One region of the Chromobacterium sp. INPA-IVC genome, then DNA from elsewhere that is predicted to be linked to it. Evidence: predicted binding sites of a transcription regulator. Region 1 holds the regulator's gene; each other region holds the start of a gene.
The links. Region 1 encodes FNR, which switches genes on or off when oxygen is low (the NO sensors DNR and NnrR bind a similar motif). Its sites were predicted from a motif close to TTGATNNNNATCAA; they were not measured.
Positions count from the first base shown of each region.

Region 2: a site for FNR is predicted at 2,158-2,171, ahead of ACX17K_RS04905 (hemerythrin domain-containing protein). Genes of this name have one in related genera too.
Region 3: a site for FNR is predicted at 2,332-2,345, ahead of ACX17K_RS16660 (universal stress protein). Genes of this name have one in related genera too.
Region 4: a site for FNR is predicted at 2,700-2,713, ahead of ACX17K_RS09000 (DUF3149 domain-containing protein). Genes of this name have one in related genera too.

Region 1 covers NZ_JBTNLS010000004.1:141,870-146,380, forward strand. The annotation lists gene ACX17K_RS08350 (RNA methyltransferase) at 1-638, shown strand, start outside; gene ACX17K_RS08355 (DUF1853 family protein) at 628-1,542, shown strand; gene fnr (fumarate/nitrate reduction transcriptional regulator Fnr) at 1,590-2,336, opposite strand; gene hemN (oxygen-independent coproporphyrinogen III oxidase) at 2,440-3,846, shown strand; gene ACX17K_RS08370 (methyl-accepting chemotaxis protein) at 4,027-4,511, shown strand, end outside.
Region 2 covers NZ_JBTNLS010000002.1:427,357-431,867, forward strand. The annotation lists gene ACX17K_RS04885 (chorismate-binding protein) at 1-557, shown strand, start outside; gene ACX17K_RS04890 (hypothetical protein) at 554-1,009, shown strand; gene ampD (1,6-anhydro-N-acetylmuramyl-L-alanine amidase AmpD) at 1,014-1,559, opposite strand; partial or broken gene ACX17K_RS04900 (GNAT family N-acetyltransferase) at 1,617-2,033, opposite strand; gene ACX17K_RS04905 (hemerythrin domain-containing protein) at 2,231-2,761, shown strand; gene tal (transaldolase) at 2,843-3,904, opposite strand; gene phoR (phosphate regulon sensor histidine kinase PhoR) at 3,999-4,511, opposite strand, start outside.
Region 3 covers NZ_JBTNLS010000008.1:197,008-201,518, forward strand. The annotation lists gene ACX17K_RS16650 (methyl-accepting chemotaxis protein) at 1-448, shown strand, start outside; gene ACX17K_RS16655 (glutamine synthetase family protein) at 661-2,007, shown strand; gene ACX17K_RS16660 (universal stress protein) at 2,434-2,910, shown strand; gene ACX17K_RS16665 (TlyA family RNA methyltransferase) at 2,980-3,726, opposite strand; gene ACX17K_RS16670 (glycine betaine uptake BCCT transporter) at 4,159-4,511, shown strand, end outside.
Region 4 covers NZ_JBTNLS010000004.1:271,214-275,724, reverse strand. The annotation lists gene trmB (tRNA (guanosine(46)-N7)-methyltransferase TrmB) at 1-584, opposite strand, end outside; gene ACX17K_RS09010 (NAD-dependent epimerase/dehydratase family protein) at 622-1,539, opposite strand; gene ACX17K_RS09005 (CDP-6-deoxy-delta-3,4-glucoseen reductase) at 1,580-2,608, shown strand; gene ACX17K_RS09000 (DUF3149 domain-containing protein) at 2,786-2,917, shown strand; gene arcD (arginine-ornithine antiporter) at 3,370-4,511, shown strand, end outside.

The DNA.
Region 1 (4,511 bases):
ATCTGGTCGAACCCAAGGTATTTCCCAGCGACGAGGCCAACACGCTGGCCTCGGGCGCGGTGGATCTGCTGGAGAACGCCATCGTGGTTTCCACGCTGGCCGAGGCGCTGTCCGACGTCACCGTCGCCTGCGCGCTGACCAGCCGCCGCCGTGAATTGACCACGCCGCTGTCCACCCCGCGCCAGACCACGCCGGAATTGATCGCCCGCGCCCGCGACGGCGAACAGGTGGCCCTGGTGTTCGGCAACGAGACCTTCGGCCTGTCGATCGAGGAAGTGGAGCAATGCAACCGCCTGGTGACCATTCCCGGCAACCCCGACTACTTCTCGCTGAACCTGGCGATGGCGGTGCAGGTGATGACCTACGAGCTGTTCAGCCACACCGGCGTGGACGTGGAATACCTGCGCGCCGAGGGCGAAGCCGCGACCCAGAGCGAGGTGGACGGCATGTGCGGCCACCTGGAACAGGCGATGGACGAGATCGGCTACTTTCAACGGCGCAACAGCGAACGGCTGATGCGCCGGATGCGCACCATGTTCCATCGCGCCGGGATGCTGCGCGAGGAGATCGACATCCTGCGCGGCTTCTACAAACAGGTGCAGCGCACCGCCTCCGGCCGGCCCGGGGATGCCGACTGAGTCCAGCCTCGCCCTGCCCTACGCGCGCCCCGCGGTGCGCGACCTCGCCTTTCTGCTGACCTCTCCTTCGCCCTGGCTGTGCGGCGCCGACCTGCCCGTTGAACGATTGCTGGGACCGGACGGCGAGGCGCTGCTCGCCCGGCTGGATCATGCGCCAGCCGAGCTGGAAGCCTGGCTGGCCGCCGCCGCCGCCGCCAAACGGCTGGGACAATATGCCGAACGGCTTTTCTCCTTCTGGTTTCGCCAGGCGAAACACATCGACCCCATCGCTGAAAATCTGAAAGTCATAAATCGGGAGCACCGGACGATCGGAGAGTTCGACTTCCTGCTGAGGCTGGACGGCGAGCCCTGGCATCTGGAAACAGCCAGCAAGTTTTACCTTTCGCTAGGCGAAACCGCCGACGATCTGGTCGGCCCCGGCCTCAATGACGGCTGGCGTTTGAAAGCGACCAAAACCACAACACAATTGCGGCTTTCCCGCCATCCCGACGCGCTTGCCATCCTTCCGGATGGCTTTCAAGACTGCCGCGCCGCCGCCCGGCTCTGCGGCTGGTTCTTCTATCCGGCGGGCCAATCGCCGCCCGCGCCGCTCAATCCCCATCAACTGCGCGGCTGGCTCGCCCCCAGGGACGCCCCCTGGCCGCGCGCCGGCGGCGATTCGCGCTGGGCCTGGCTGCCCAGGCTGTCATGGCTCGCCCCGGCGCTGCTGGCCGAAGCCGATACGCTGGACGAGACGGCCCTGCGCGCGCGGCTGCAAGCGATGCCGGCGCCGCAACTGTTGGCCGAACTGCAAGCGGTCGGCGGCGGCCTGTGGCGCGAGGTCGCGCGCGGTTTCGCCGTCCCGCCCGGCTGGCCGGCCCCCGAGCGTCTGGCGGCGCTGAAACTCAAAATCTCGCGGACATGAAAAAAGGCAGGCGTCGCGCCTGCCTTGATTGCCGATTCCGGACTGCCTTAGTGGCCGTCAGCGTGCATGCAGCCTGAAATCAGGTTTTTCAGCTCGTCTACCAACACCAGCTGGATGTGCTTGTGATCGACGGTGATCCAGCCCTGCTGCTGGAACTTGGACAGCGTGCGGCTGACCGTTTCCAGCTTCAGGCCGAGGAAGCTGCCGATCTCTTCCCGGCTCATGCGCAGGATGAAATCGTTGGCGGCAAAGCCTCGGGTGGACAGCCGTTGCGACAAGTTCAGCAGGAAGGCGGCGATGCGCTCCTCCGCCTTCATATTGCCCAGCAGCAGCATCACGTTCTGGTCGCGCACGATCTCGCGGCTCATCAGGCGGTAGAAGTGGTGCTGCAGGCTGGGGATGTCGCGGGACAGCGACTCCATCCGGGTGAACGGCAGCTCGCACACTTCGCTGTCCTCCAGCGCCACCGCGTCGCAGCTGTGGTTGCTGGAGGAAATGCCGTCCAGGCCCATCAGCTCGCCCGACATCAGGAAGCCGGTCACCTGCTCGCGGCCATCCTGGCTGGCGACACAGGTTTTAAAGAAGCCGGTGCGGATCGCGTACAGCGACTTGAAGGACTCGCCGCTGCGGAACAGGTATTCGCCGCGCTTCAGGCGGCGGCTCTGGCGGATCACCGCGTCCAGTTGGCCCATTTCCTCGCGGTTCAGGCCGACAGGCAGGCATAGCTCGCGCAGGCTGCAGCTGGAGCAGGAGATTTTCAGCGTATGCAGGGAGGTTTGGTTTTGTTCAGACATGCTGTGTGTGCAAGCCGGCGAAGCTTGACCCTTATCAAGGCGGAATTCACTAATTTTTCGCAAATTTACCAGTCCTCCAGAAGTTTTACCATCCGAATACGACATGAAAACTACCCACCCCTTCTCTCCCGCCCATTTTGTCTTCGATCGCGAGTTGATCGAGAGGCTGGATGGCGCGGGGCCTAGATACACATCCTACCCGACGGCAGATCGTTTTACGTCTAATTTCTCGACGCAAGACTATCTGGACAAACTGCGTCAGCGCCAGATCGGCGCCAACCGCAGACCTCTATCATTGTACGCTCATATACCTTTTTGCAACACCATCTGTTATTACTGCGCCTGCAACAAGATCATCACCAAGGATAGCGGCAAGGCGGACCAGTATCTGGACTATCTGGAGAAGGAAATCCGCCTGGTGTCCGCGGAACTGGGCATCCGGGAAAAAGTGATACAACTGCACTTTGGCGGCGGCACGCCCACTTTCCTGTCCGATGCCCAGCTGGAAAGGCTGATGGGCATGCTCGGAACCCACTTTGAATTCCTGAGCGACGGAGAATATTCCATAGAGATTGATCCGCGCAAGGTAAAACGTGAAACCATGCTGAAATTGGCAGGATATGGTTTCAATCGCGTCAGCGTGGGCATACAGGATTTCGATCCGGCGGTGCAGCGAGCGGTGAACCGGGTACAGACCGAAGAGGAAACCCGCGCGGTGATCGAAGCTGCGCGGGAGGGCGGGTTCAAATCGGTCAGCCTGGACCTGATCTACGGCCTGCCGCTGCAGAGCCGGGAAACCATGCGCGACACGCTGCAGAAGGCGCTGGCGCTGGATCCGGATCGGCTGTCACTGTACAACTACGCCCACCTGCCCAGCGTGTTCATGCCGCAAAGACGCATCAACGAGGCGGATCTGCCGCCGGCCGCGGTCAAGCTGGACATCCTGCAGGACGCGGTGAAGACGCTGACCGACGCCGGCTACGTGTTCATCGGCATGGACCACTTCGCCAAGCCGGACGACGAGCTGGCCATCGCCCTGCGCCAGGGCCGGCTGCAGCGCAATTTCCAGGGCTACTCCACCCACGCCGACTGCGACATGCTGGCTTTCGGCGTCTCCTCCATCGGCAAGGTGGGCTCCTGTTACAGCCAGAACGACAAGACGCTGGATGGCTATTACGCGGCGCTGGACCAGGGCCGGCTGCCGGTGGTGCGCGGGCTGACGCTGGACAACGACGACATATTGCGACGCACCATCATCCAGAGCCTGATGTGCCGCTTCGCGCTGTCGGTGGAGGCCATAGAAGAAATCCACGGCATCAATTTCGCCCGTTATTTTGAGGCGGAAATGCCACAGATACGCGAATTCCAGCAACAGGGTCTGCTGTCCTTCGACGGCGACTTCCTGATGGTGGAGCCCCAGGGCCGCTTCCTGATCCGCAATATCGCGATGATCTTCGACCGCCATCTGCGCGAACGCGAAACCCGCGCCCGCTACTCGAAAACCATCTGAAATCCCCCTCCCCGCGCCGGGACCGCCCCGGCGCGCCATTCCGTTCCGAACGGAACTGCCAGTAAAGCCAGTAGCGGATATTTTTCCCTGTGAGATAAGCAAAATCACTTATACAAAGGGTATGCAAGCGTGCCGGGCAACAGAATGGCGCGGCAACCCGCTTTCACAAGGAGCCGCGCCATGTCCACACCCATCGTCAGGCTGATGCAGCGTCTGAGCTATCCGCAACGCTTCGCCGTGATCGGCGTGCTGTTCGCCGCGGCGCTGCTGTATCTGGTCTACGGCCTGTACCGCAGCAACCAGGACAATATCGAATCCACCGCCAAGGAAAAGGTGGGCGTCGCCTACATGCAGCCGCTGACCGCGATGTTGATCCAGGCGCAGCAGGGCCAGGAGCTGGCGGTGCGCGCGGCGCTGGGCGAGACTCAGGCCAGAAACGACTTTCCCGCCGCCGTCCAGCAGTTGCAAGGCAAATGGCAGGCGCTGCAGGACGCCAACGGCCGGCTCGGCCCGGAACTGGCCAGCGACGCCGCATGGAAGGACGCCGCCGCCGCCTGGGACAAACTGAAAGCCACCCAGTCCGCCCAGCCCTCGCAGTGGATAGCCGCCTACGGCAATCTCAGCGACAAGCTGAACAATCTGATCGGCGTCGTCAGCGACAACTC
Region 2 (4,511 bases), on a different contig from region 1:
GCCTGCGCGACGGCCGGCTCTCCACCAGCCCCATCTGCGGCACCGTCGCGCGCGGCCGCGGCGAGGCCGAAGATCAAGCGCAAGTGGAAAAGCTGCTGGCGTCGGACAAGGACAGGTTCGAGCTGGAGGAATGCGTGAAGGCCGACATGCTGGCTAAGGATGCGAGCTGCGAGGACATCCGCGTCGACGTCGAACGGGAAGTGGAGCGCTTCGCCAATGTGTTCCACACCTCGGCCAGCGTCAGCGCGCGGCTGAAGCCGGGCAAGACCCTGGCCGACGCGATCTGCGACCACCTGTGGCCGGCCACCGTCGTCGGCACGCCCATCGACGCCGCCGCGCGGCTGCTCGCGGCGCACGAAAGCCGCCGCTGGTACGCCGGCGCCTTCGGCTATCTGTGCGCCGGCGAAGCGGAGCTCGGCACCATGATCCGCACCGCGCTGCTGGCCGACGGAAAAGCCACCACCCGGGTGGGCAGCACGCTGAGCGCGCACTCCAGCCCGCAATTGGAGCGCAGCGAGCTGGAGGCCAAGGCATCGCTGATCCTGGGGGTGTTGTGAGCGCCCTCACCATCGAGGACATCGACGCCGACGCGATCACGATACGGCTGGTCAACACCGCCAAGACCTACCTCGTGCCGCTGGACCGGGTGATCCGCCTGCAATGCCTGCAGGGGCTGCCGCGGGATGAAATCCTGCTGGCCGGCGTGCTGGCCGGCAAGGTGGCGCGCAAGCGCCCCGCCCTCCTGGCGCAGTACGACTTCTCCGACGTCGCCGTCTCCGGCGACTTCCGGCCGCAACATGTGGTGTTCGAACGCAGCGTCGGCTTCCTCGCCGACGGCGAGACCCGGGTGGACCTGCCGTTCCGCGAGTTGCTGGGCAATCTGGACGCGATCTCGCGGCTGAGCGACGAGGCGGCGTTCTATCTGGGTTTCAGCTACGCGCTGTTCGCGCTGCCGGGCGAGGAACTGGCCTTCGACGACCATCCCCGCCCCTATCTGACGCTGAAATAGCGGTTCAGAAGCCGAGGCCGCTGTCGGCCTGGGCCCGGCTCCAATCAAACCAGGGGCCGGGGTCGGTCTTGCGCCCCGGCGCGATATGCTCGTGGCCGGCGATGGCGGACAGCGGCAGTCCACGCCGCAGCTCGCGCGACAGCGCCGCCAACGTGCGGTACTGCGCCTCGCTGAAAGGCTCGAAGTCGCAGCCCTCCATCTCCACGCCGATGGAGAAGTCATTGCACTTCTCGCGTCCCCGCCAGCTGGAGACGCCGGCATGCCAGGCGCGCTTGCCCACCGGCACGAACTGCAGCAGGCGGCCGTCGCGCCGGATGAAAAAGTGCGAAGACACCCGCAACTGATGCACGCCCTGGTAATAGGGGTGCTCATCCGGGTCCAGCCGGTTGGAGAACAACTGCTCGACGCCCGCGCCGCCGTAGCGGTAAGGCGGCAGGCTGATATTGTGGATCACCAGCAGCTCCGGCGCGCAGCCTGGGCTGCGTTCGTCGCAGTTCGGCGACGGCAGCTGCTGGGCGCCCTGCATCCAGCCGTCCGCGCCCAGCGCCAGCGCCGGCGCCGCGGACGGCCGGTAAACCAGCCGCCACAGCGCCAGCCCGTCGGTGGTGTTCCAGCGCTGTTCCAGCACGAAACCGGCCTTGTGGTACAGCGCGATGGCCGCCTGGTTGACTTCGGCGGTATCCACGCTGACGCGGTCCTCGCCCTGCAGCGCGCGGTTCAGCAACCGATAGCCCCAACCCTGCTGCAAATGCGCCGGGTCCACCACCGTGCGTTCGATATGCATGCCGCCATCGGAACCGCGGGACGTCACCAGCAGGCCGCGCAGCTCATCCCCTTCGAAAGCCGCCAGAATGCGGTCCCGGCAAGAATGCAACGCCGCCAGGTCCGGCCACATCACAGGCAGGGCCGGATAATTCAGCCACTCCACCTCCAGCCGGTGCGCGTCCAGCTGCAGCCGCAGTGCCCGCCGCGCCAGCGCCGCGTCGCCGCGGGCCAATTCCGTCACTTCGAACGGCAACTCCATTTCATCTCTCCGTCATCTTCAAGATCGGATCATCTCGTACAATTCCGGCTTGTGTTCCATCGCGCAAAGCGGTATCAAGAACTTGCGTCGCGCGTCGCGCGGACGGAAAAGCGTCGCTCACCGCTTGAGGCGCATCATGTCCACGGCCCTGGCATGGCTGCACAATCATGCCAGAACCCACGCAGGAGACCATCTTCATGCTCACACTCGACACCTTGGGCAAAGCCGCCGCCGCGCCCAGCTTCGAACAACCGCTGGAAATGCTGCAGGCCTGTCACGACAAGATCCGCCGTTTCTGCGATCAATTGGACAAGCTGCCGCCCTATATCGAGGAGCACGGCGTCGACGACGCCGCGCGCAACACCATAGACGACGTGGTCCGCTATTTCGACATCGCCGGCCCCGCCCATCATACCGACGAAGAGGAAGAGCTGTTTCCTCTGCTCGAAGAACGCCTCCCCACCGCCGCCTCGCGGCTGGAGCAGCTGTCCGCCGAGCACGGCTACCTGCATTCCTGCTGGAACGCCATCCGCGACGACCTGGTCGCGCTGCGCGACGGACGCATCCGCCAGATCAGCAGGAACGAGCTGCAGGAATTCGCCCGCCAATACCGCGAGCACGCGGCCGCCGAGGAGGAATGGCTGTTCCCCGCCGCCGCCAGCGCGCTCAGCGCCGAAGAGCTGCGCCAGGCCGGCGCCAATATGGCCAGGCGCCGCCAGGGAGGCTGAGTCCGCCTCTGCAAGCGAAACGGGCTGCCCGCTTCCGCCGGCAGCCCGTCGCTGTCTTCACCTTTTGACTCGGCGGTCCGCTCAGGCGGTCAGCTTCAGCAACTGGGCGAAAGCGTCCTCGAACAGCTTCAAACCGTCCTGCTGCAGCTTCTCGCCGACCGCGGCCAGGTCGGTGCCGGCGGCTTCCACCGCGGCCAGCAGCGCCTTGGCCTCGTCCATGCCCTGCGGCAGCGTCAGCGCGGCGTCGCCATGGTCGCGGAAGGCGGCCATGGTCGCGTCCGGCACGGTGTTGACGGTTTCGTCGCCGATCAGGCTCTCCACGTACAACACGTCGCGGTAAGCCGGGTTCTTGGTGCCGGTGGACGCCCACAGCAGGAATTGCGGGCGGGCGCCGGCGGCGCGCAGCTTGGCGAACTCTTCGCCGTGGAAGCGCTCCTGGTAGCGGGCGTAGGCGGCCTTGGACAGCGCGATCGCCACCTTGCCCTGATGCGGCTCGGCCACTTGCGGATCCAGCAGGCTGTCGACGCGCGACAGGAAGAAGCTGGCCACCGCCTTGACGCCGGCCACCGGCTGGCCGTCGGCCAGGCGAGCGGACAGGCCGGCGATGTAGGCGTCCCAGACCGCTTCCACCTGCGGCAGCGAGAACAGCAGCGTGATGTTGACGTTGACGCCTTCGCGGGTCAGCGTCTGGAACGCGCGGACGCCCTCGGCGGTCGCCGGGATCTTGATCATCGCGTTGGCGCGGCCGATCTCGGCCCACAGGCGGCGCGCGGCGGCCAGGGTGCCGGCCTCGTCGCGCGACAGCTCGGGCGACACTTCCAGGCTGACGTAGCCGTCGTTGCCCTGGCTGGCTTCGTACTGCGGCAGCAGCAGGTCGCAGGCGGCCTGGATGTCGGCCACCACCAGCTTTTCGTAGCGCGCCTCGGCGGACAGGGAGGCGTTCTGCTTCAGAACGGCCAGCTCGCCCTGATAGCTGGCGTCGCCGCTGATCGCCTTGTAGAAGATGGCCGGATTGGAAGTCACGCCGGCGATGCCGTCGTCGGCCAGCAGGCGGGCCAGTTCGCCGGAGGCGATCAGTTCACGGGACAGGTTGTCCAGCCAGATGCGCTGGCCGAAGGGACGGATGGCTTGCAAACGATTCATGGTGAGGCGTCCGGGTATTGCTTGAGGTAAAGAATCCATCCTACCCCGGCAACGCCGCCGCGCCAAGAGGAGAGGCGCGGCGATTTGCGCTGGCTCAGGCAGCCTGGCTGTCGTTGCGGCGCTCGCGCGGGAATACCGCGCTGAACGTGCTGCCCTTGTCCGGCTCGCTCTTGATTTCCAGCCGAGCGTGGTGGCGCGCCAGCACATGCTTGACGATGGCGAGGCCAAGCCCGGTGCCGCCGCTGCCGCGCGAGCGGCCGCGGTCGACGCGGTAGAAGCGCTCGGTCAGCCGCGGAATGTGCTCGCGCGGGATGCCGATGCCGGTGTCGGCGACGGAGAAGCGCAGCTGCTCGCCCTCGTCCTGCCAGGACAGGGTGATGCTGCCGCCTTCCGGCGTGTAGCGCACCGCGTTGGACACCAGATTGCCGAACGCCGAATGCAGCTCCTGCCCGCTGCCCCACAGGCCGGCGTCGCAACAGCGCGCCAGCTTCACCTGATGCCGCCCCTGGGACAATCCTTCGGCCTCCACCATCAACGTGTCCAGCATCATCTGCATGTCCACGTGCTCGGAGCTGACCGCCTTGGGACTGTTCTCCAGCCGCGACAG
Region 3 (4,511 bases), on a different contig from region 1:
CATCGAAGCCGCGCGCGCCGGCGAGATGGGCCGCGGCTTCGCGGTGGTGGCCGACGAAGTGCGCAAGCTGGCAGAGCGCACCGCCAGCGCCACCGACGAGATCAGCAGCATCGTGCAGGCGGTGATCAACGAAACCGGCAACGTCTCCGGCCGCATGGACGAGATCCGCCCCGCGGTGCAGGCCGGCGTCGAGCAGGTGCAGCAAGCGGCCGAAACGCTGGAGTCGATCAGCCAGCAGGCCAGCACCGCGCTCGAGCACGTGCACAACGTGGTGGTGGCGATGGGCGAGCAGAGCCAGGCCGGCACCAATATCGCCGGCAACGTCGAACAGGTGGCCGGCGTGGTCGAGGAGACCCAGAATTCGGTCAGCCACGCGGTGGAGGCGGTGCGCGACATCGACCAGCAAGCCACCAATCTGCACCAGACAGTCAGCCGCTTCCGGCTCTGAGCGACCTGCGCGGCGTCTCTTTCCCGATAGCGGCCGTTTGCGGAAAACGGCCGCGAAACGCCCGCAAGCAAGGTTGTAAACAGGCGCCACTCATCGCCGCACTTGCCGCCGCCGTTGCGGCTGGCATAATGGCCACGGGCACTCGCTCCATGAAAGCAAGAAAAAAAACTGAGGACAGACAGGAACCCCAGCACGCTTCAGTGGAGAATCGTATGTCTGATGCCCGCATGCCGGCAGGCCTCATCGAATGGCTGCAACACAGCAAGGCGCGGGACGTCGAGCTCGCCTTTGCCGACGTCCATGGGTTTCCCCGCGGCAAGACCCTGCCCGCCGCCGCCTTCATCAAGGGGCAGCCGCTGCGCATCGCGCGCGCGGTGCCGCTGCAAAGCTGTATCGGCGAATTTCCCGACTACAGCTTCTACGGCGAACACGATCCGGACGTCACGCTGGCGCCGGACTACAACACGCTGCGTCCGGTGCCCTGGGCCAAGACTCCGCGCGCGATGGTGATCTGCGACTGCGTCGACCACGACGGCGGCCTGTCGCCGCTGGCCCCGCGCTCGGTGCTGAAGCAGGTGCTGGCGCGCTACGACGCCCATGGCTGGACGCCGGTGGTCGCGCCGGAGCTGGAGTTCTACCTGTTCGCCGCCCACGGCGACCCGGCGCAGCCGTTCCAGCCGCCGGCGCTCGCCAGCGGCCGCCGCGAAGCCGGCTTCGACGCCTTCGGCTTCTCCGCGCTGGGCGAGCTGGAAGCCTTCTTCGACGAGCTGTACCAGGCCTGCGAGACGCTCGGCATCGCCACCGACACCTGCGTGCACGAGATGGGCCCCAGCCAGTTCGAGATCAACCTCAAGCACGGCGACGCGCTGAAGCTGGCCGACGACACCTTCCTGTTCAAGACCGCGCTGAAGGAAATCGCCCATCGCCACGGCCTCAGCGCCGTATGCATGGCCAAGCCGCTGCCCGGCCAGCCCGGCAGCTCCATGCACATCCACCAGAGCGTGGTCGACCGCCAGGGCCGCAACACCTTCAGCCGCGCCGACGGTTCGGAAAGCCTGGAATTCTTCGGCTTCATCGCCGGCCTGCAGCGCTTCCTGCCCGAGCTGATGCCGCTGTTCTGCCCGAATCCCAACTCCTACCGCCGCTTCGTCAAGGGCATGGCGGCGCCGGTCAACCTCAGCTGGGGACTGGACAACCGCTCGGTCGGGCTCAGGGTGCCGGTGTCGGGCCCGGAGGCGCGGCGGGTGGAAAACCGCCTGCCCGGCTGCGACGCCAACCCCTATCTGGCGCTGGCCGCCAGCCTGGGCGCGGGCCTGGCCGGCATCGAACAGAAGCTGGTCCCTGACGAGGCGGTGCACGGCAATGTGTTCAAGCAGCAGGCCGCCAGCCTGCCCACCACGCTGGACGCCGCCTGCGCGGCGATGGCCGCTGGTTGCGCCGAGTCGTTGTTCGGCGCGGACTTCAGCCGGGCCTATCTGGCGGTGAAGGAGGTGGAGCTGAACGACTATCACCGCCAGGTCACCGCCTGGGAGCGGCAGTATCTGGGGTTTCTGGTCTAGCCGGATCACCCTGCGCGGATGCATGGCTAGTCACGGCGGGGCATGGAGTCCGCTTCGCGGACAATGTTTTTCACGGCGGTTCCGCCCGCCAAACGGGTCAGGGGGCTGCGTCGCCAGCCCCCTGACCACCCCAGGCGACCCCACGGCCCGAGAAACCCCGACAAAACAGTCTTGCGCCAGGCGCCGCCGATCAAAAAAACGGCGGCTTAACATCCCCTGACGCAAAACTGTTTTGCCGGCACGGGCCGAAAGGGGAGCAGGTCGGCTGCCGACATTCGCGGTAAAACCATCCGTCCGCACCGCGCTCATGAAACATTCGTTTCATTGCCCTGGATCAATACCCGCGCTCGCCCGGCGAGACACCGCCGCCGCCATCGGAGTATGCTGAAGGCATCCCACCAAGCCGGTGTTTCGAAGGAGCAGCCCATGTATCGTCACATCATCGCCGCGATAGACGGCAGCAACAATTCCGACAAAGCCCTGCACGAAGCCATCCGCGTCGCCAAGTTCGCCGAAGCCAGACTGACCCTGATCCACGTCGCCAGCCTGCGCGACCTGGCGGTCGACAGCTTGGGCGTCTACGCCGGCGACCCCGGCTACGATCTGGCGCTGGAGCAAGGCCAGGAAGCGCTGGCCCGCGCCCAAACCATCGCCCGCAACGCAGGCCTGACCGATGTGGTCAGCCATCTGGAGAAAAGCTGGGAAGGCGGCCATGACCTGGCCGATCTGCTGATAGGCTACGCCAGCGCGCAGCAGGCCGATCTAATCGTGCTGGGCACCCATGGCCGCAGCGGCCTGGCCCATCTGTTCCTGGGCAGCTTCGCCGAGGACATCCTGCGCCGCAGCCAGTGCCCGCTGCTGGTGGTGCGCAGCCAGGAAGACGACGACATCCGCGTCGAGTAAGCCTCAACGCCCGCCCCGCCGCATGCGGGGCGGCGATGCCAGGCCCGCCTCGCGCGGGCCTGCTTTGTTTCAACGGCGCTCGGCGTGGACGAAGAACTCCCGGTTGCCGTCGCCGCCCTTGATCGGGCTGTCGAACCAGGCCAGCGTCTTCATGTTCTGCTCGGCCAGCACCCGGTCGATCTTGTCCTTAACCTGCGGATACAGGCTTTCGTCACGGACGATGCCGCCGTGGGACAGCCCTTCCCGCCCCACTTCGAACTGCGGCTTGACCAGGCTGAGCAGACGTCCGCCCGGCGTCAACAGCGGCAGCGCCGACGGCAGCACCAGGCTCAGCGAGATGAAGGACACGTCGCACACCATCAGGTCGAAGCCGTCGCCGTCATTGACGGCCAACAGCGCCGCGCGGTCCAGCGCGCGCGCGTTGACGCCCTCGAAATAGCGCACCCGCGCGTCTTCCCGCATCCGCGGGTGCAACTGGTCGTGGCCGACGTCCACGCCCACCACCCGGCGCGCGCCGGCCTGCAGCAGGCAGTCGGTGAAGCCGCCGGTGGACTGGCCGACGTCCAGCGCGGTCCAGCCGGCGATGTCCAGCCCGGCCGCGTCCAGCGCGCCGCGCATTTTCAACCCGCCGCGCGACACGTAGCGGTCGGCCTCGTCGGCGACGATGTCGAACGCCGCGTCCGCCGGAAATTTCTGGCTGGACTTGGCCACCACCGCGCCGCCGCAGCTGACGCGGCCGGCCGCGACCAGGTTCTGCGCGGAGGTGCGCGACGCGGCAAGCCCTTGTTCCACCAGCAAAATATCCACTCGAATCATGTCCGTTCCCGCTGCCCGAATTCCGATGAACGCGACAGGTTGGCGAAGCCGCCACCCGCTGTCAAGCGAAGCCGCCAACCCTGTCCATTTGCATCAAATCTCGCAACAGATGTTTACAAGAAAATGCTAATAATGATAATCTAAAAAGCAATTCATTGATTTTATTCATATATTCAAACAGCCCCGCCGGCATCGGACAGAAAGCGCCCGCCCCATCCCGCGCGCCCTTATCCATCCATGCTGGCCCGCTCCGCCAGCGCCCGGCAGCAAACGGCCGTTGGCGGCAGAGTCCCGCAGCGGGCTCTGGCCCGGGCAAGGCTTTCGCGCCGGCCGTCGCCGGTTTCGCCCGCGGCTCAGGCCGCGCCTCGCATCACCATCCATCACGGCTGCGCGCCCCGCGCGGGGACGCGCGCCGCCATGCAAGGAGTACCGATGGTCCTACGCCTGTCGTTGTTGTTCGCCGTATTGTTCGCGCTCTGGGGCGCCGCCGCTCCCGAGCACATGACCGCCACCGCCTCCGAGTGGCTGAGCTTCACCATTTCCCGCTTCGGCTGGTTCTATCTGCTATCGGTGTTCGGCTTCCTGCTGTTCGCGCTCTATCTGGCCTTCGGCCGCTTCGGCCATATCCGGCTGGGCAAGGAGGACGATGAGCCGGAGTTTTCCCGCCTGAGCTGGTTTTCCATGCTGTTTTCCGCCGGCATGGGCATCGGCCTGGTGTTCTGGGGCGTGGCCGAGCCGCTGTCCCACTTCGCCACGCCGGCAAGCGCGTCCACCGCGCCGGAATC
Region 4 (4,511 bases), 130 kb from region 1:
TAGCCATCGGCGGTGTTGCCCAGATCGGCGTTGCCGCTCAGCACTTCCAGGATCTGGACCGCATAATCCTCCCAGTCGGTGGCGGCGTGGAAGTAGCCGCCCGGCTTCAGTTTTTTGGCCAGTTTCTCCACCAGCGGCGCCTGGATCAGGCGGCGCTTGTTGTGGCGTTTCTTGTGCCACGGGTCCGGGAAGAAAATGTGCACGCCGTCCAGGCTGCCGTCGGCCAGCATGTTGTCCAGCACTTCCACCGCGTCGTGGCGCATCAGCCGCAGATTGGTCAGTTCCTTCTCTGCGATCAGCTTGCACAGATTGCCGACGCCGGGTCCATGCACTTCGATGCCGAGGTAATCATTGCCCGGATTGGCGGCGGCGATCTCGGCGGTGGCGCCGCCCATGCCGAAGCCGATTTCCAGAATCTTGGGCGCGGCGCGGCCGAAAGCCTGTTCCAGGTCGATTGTTTCCGGACGGTACTCTATGCCCCACTTGGGCATGCCTTCGTCCATCGCCCGCTGCTGGCCTGCGGACAGATGGCCCTGGCGCAGCACAAAGCTGCGGATCGCGCGTTTGAAAGCCGGATTTTCCATTTTGCTGGCCTGCTGAAAACTCAAAAAAACCGCGATGTTACCGAATCTCGGCGTAGCTTGCGAGTATTGCCGCCCGCCGCGGCTCGTCCCGCCGCAGCGCGTCCAGATAATCGAGCACGCTGGGCCATCGCAGGCGGACGGCCAGTTCGCGCCGCATCCGGCCGTTGTCCAGGCGGCGCGATTCGGCCAGGAACGACCATTGCTGCGGCGTGACGCGCGCCTTCACCTCGTCGCGCGGCAATTGCGTCGGCACCGGCAGGCCCAGCGTTTCGCCCAGGCGCCGGTACCACAGGCTGACCGGCAGCGGCTGGTCGTCGCAGGCGTTGTAGACGCGGATGCCGCTTCTGCGGCGCAAGGCCGCCGCGCACAGCAGGGCCAGGTCGTCGGCGTGGATGTGGTTGCTCCAGCTGTCTTCGGCGTCGATGATCAAGGGCGCGGCGGCGGCGAAACGCGACAGCGGCAGCCGTTCATCTGCGTAAATGCCCGGCGCGCGCAGGATGGTCAACGCGCAGCCGCGGGCGATGGCGAAGCGCCGCAGCTGGCGTTCTGCGTCGGCGCGGCGCTGCGCGCGGTCGTTGCGCGGGCGCACCGCCGCGGCTTCGTCCAGCACGCCGCCGCCTGCGTCGCCGTAGACGCCGCTGGTGCTGATGTAGATCAATTGCTGTGGTATGCTGTTCGTTTTTGCCAGCGCGTACAACAACTTGCGCATCCTTGGATCGGTCCGGCCTTGCGTCGGCGGCGGCGCGGTCAGCAAGGCGGCGTCGGCTAGCCCGGCCAGCCGCTCCAGGCTGGGGCCATGGTCCAGATCGCCGATCATCGGCAGGGCGCCCAGCGCGCGCCAGCGGGCGGCGGCTTCTTCGGTTCGGCACAGGGTCAGTATCCGCCAGTTCCGGCGCAGCAAAGGCAGGGCGCGCCGGGCGACATCGCCGGCGCCGATGACAAGTAGTGTACGCATGGTGTGCATTTTAGCCAGAATTCGGGATTGAGAAACGATTATGACTTGCCAGGTGAAGGTGCTCCCCAGCGGGCATGCATTCGGTGTCGAAGCGCATGAAACCATTCTTGAAGCCGCGCTGCGCCAGGGCGTGGGCTTGCCCTACGGCTGCCGCGACGGCGCTTGCGGCGCTTGCAAGGGCAAAGTGGTGGAGGGCGAAGTGAGCCAGGACGGCTTCCAGGAAAAGGCGCTGTCCGCCGCCGAGCGCGCGCAGGGCATGGCGCTGTTCTGCTGTGCGAAGCCGAAAGGCGACATCAGCATCGAGGCGCGCGAAGTGACCGGCATCGGCGATATCCAGATCAAAACGCTGCCGTGCCGCGTCGAAGCGGTCGAGAAAATCCACGACGTAGCGGTGCTGAAGCTGAAGCTGCCGGTGTCCGAGCGTTTGCAGTTCCGCGCCGGCCAGTACATCGACATCCTGATGAAGGACGGCAAGAAGCGCAGCTTCTCGATCGCCAATGCGCCGCACGACGATTCCTTCCTGGAGCTGCACATCCGCCATCAGCCCGGCGGCTCGTTTTCCGAATACGTGTTCCATCAGATGAAGGAGCGCGAGATCATGCGCTTCAAGGGACCGATGGGCTCCTTCTTCCTGCGCGAGGAATCGGACAAGCCTATCGTGCTGATCGCCAGCGGCACCGGCTTCGCGCCGGTCAAGGGCATCATCGAGCATGCGATCCATCATGGCATCACCCGGCCGATGAAGTTCTACTGGGGCGCCCGCACCAAGGCCGACCTGTACATGGCGGAGCTGGCCGAGGGCTGGGCCGCCGCGAACCCGAACATCAGCTATGTCCCGGTGTTGTCCGAGGCGTTGCCGGAAGACAACTGGACCGGCCGCACCGGATTCGTGCACCAGGCGGTGCTGGAAGACTTCGCCGACCTGTCCGCTTACCAGGTGTACGCCTGCGGCGCGCCGGTGATGGTGGAGGCGGCGCACGGCACTTTTATCCGCGAGCGCGGCTTGCCGGAGGACGAATTCTTCTCCGACGCTTTCTTCCTGGCCAAGGACATGGGCGGCGGCAAGTAGATAGACAAGCTGTTGATCTGTATGTAAAAAGCCCCCGGCAATCGCTGGGGGCTTTTTATTTGTCCTGCATCAAATCGCCGGGATGGGCGATTTGACTTGGGTCAATTCCATGGTTTACCTAGTGGTTATTATGTCGCTGGCAAGTCAATTGAAACCGCGTGCGGGTAGGAGGGAACCATGGAGTTGCTGACCCTATTGTTGGCCGACGATGTCGGCCGTTTGAGCCTGTTGACTATCGTGGTCGCCACCGTGGTGGCTTTCGGGGCTTTGTGGGTGATTTTCCGGAACATGAACAAGCCGGGCAAGTAAGGATCACTCCCGTTGTTTTCAGTATTTCCTCTTGATGTGTGTGTTGGCGGATACGGTGGTGGGCCGTATCCGTTTTTTTTGCCCGCCGCGCCTGGTTTTTGTTCTTCATCAGACTATTTCCGCTTCGGGCTTTCTCTTCCGCCTCTCCTTTCTATGCTTAAGAGCCGTTGGCAAACCTGGCGGAAGATCCGGGCTGTACAGGATTGGTAGTCGGCTTGCGGCGCTGAGCGCCCATTTTCGCCGCCCCGGGTTCCGCTGCCCATGACGCCTTAATGCAAGCCTTGGTCGCATTCCCCGGAAGTCGCCGGATTGATGGCTGGGCCTGCTTGATGCAAATCAACCTAACAACCGACACCGCTGGAAAGCCTTGTTTTTCGGGGTATACCATAATTTCAGATGATAAGAATTTAATAATGTAATGCTCGGTTTACATACCAGATCGGAGAACGAAAATGTCCACTGAAACTGCAACTCAAGCCGGCTTGGCCGAGGGCGCGTCGCCCAGGCTGAAGCTTGGCGCGCTGACGGCGCTGGTCGTCGGCTCCATGATAGGCGGCGGCATCTTTTCGCTGCCGCAGAACATGGCGGCCGGCGCGGGCGCCGGCGCCATCCTGATCGGCTGGGCCATCACCTTCGTCGGCATGCTGGCGCTAGCCTTCGTGTTCCAGATGCTGGCCTCGCGCAAGCCGGAAGTGTCCGGCGGCGTGTATGGCTACGCCAAAGCCGGTTTCGGCGACTACATGGGCTTCAATTCGGCCTGGGGTTACTGGATCTCGGCCTGGATCGGCAACGTCTCCTATTTTGTGGTGATGTTCTCGGCGCTGGGCTTCTGGGTGCCGGCCTTCGGCGACGGCAACACGCCCATCGCCATCGCCTGCGCGTCGGTGGTGTTGTGGGGCCTGCACTTCCTGGTGCTGCGCGGGGTGCACGGCGCGACTTTCATCAACACCATCACCACCATCGCCAAGCTGGTGCCGCTGGCTCTGTTCATTCTATTGATCGTGTTCGCCTTCAAGGTCGATACCTTCAACCTGGACTTCTGGGGCAGCGCCAAGCTCGGTTCCATCGTCGACCAGGTGAAGAGCACCATGCTGGTGACGGTGTGGGTATTCATCGGCATCGAGGGCGCGTCGATGTTCTCCGGCCGCGCCGAGAGCATGAAGGATGTGGGCAAGGCCACTGTGATCGGCTTCCTGCTGACCATTGCGCTCTTGGTCGCCGTATCGGTGCTGTCGCTGGGCGTGATGACCCAGGCTGAACTGGCCGCGCTGAAGAATCCGTCCACCGCCTACGTGCTGCAGAAAGCCTTCGGCACCTTCGGCGCCAACTTGATGAACGCGGGCCTGGTGATCTCCGTCGGCGGCGCGCTCCTGGCCTGGACCTTGCTGGCCGCCGAAGCGCCTTACCTCGCCGGCAAGGACGGCGTGATGCCCAAGGTGTTCGGCACCGTCAACGGCAACGACACCCCGGCCGCCTCGCTGTGGCTGACCAACGGCCTGATCCAGCTGTTCCTGCTGATCACGCTGAAGAGCTCGGCCGGCTACCTGGCGCTGCTGTCGCTGGCCACCTCGATGATTCTGATTCCCTATCTGCT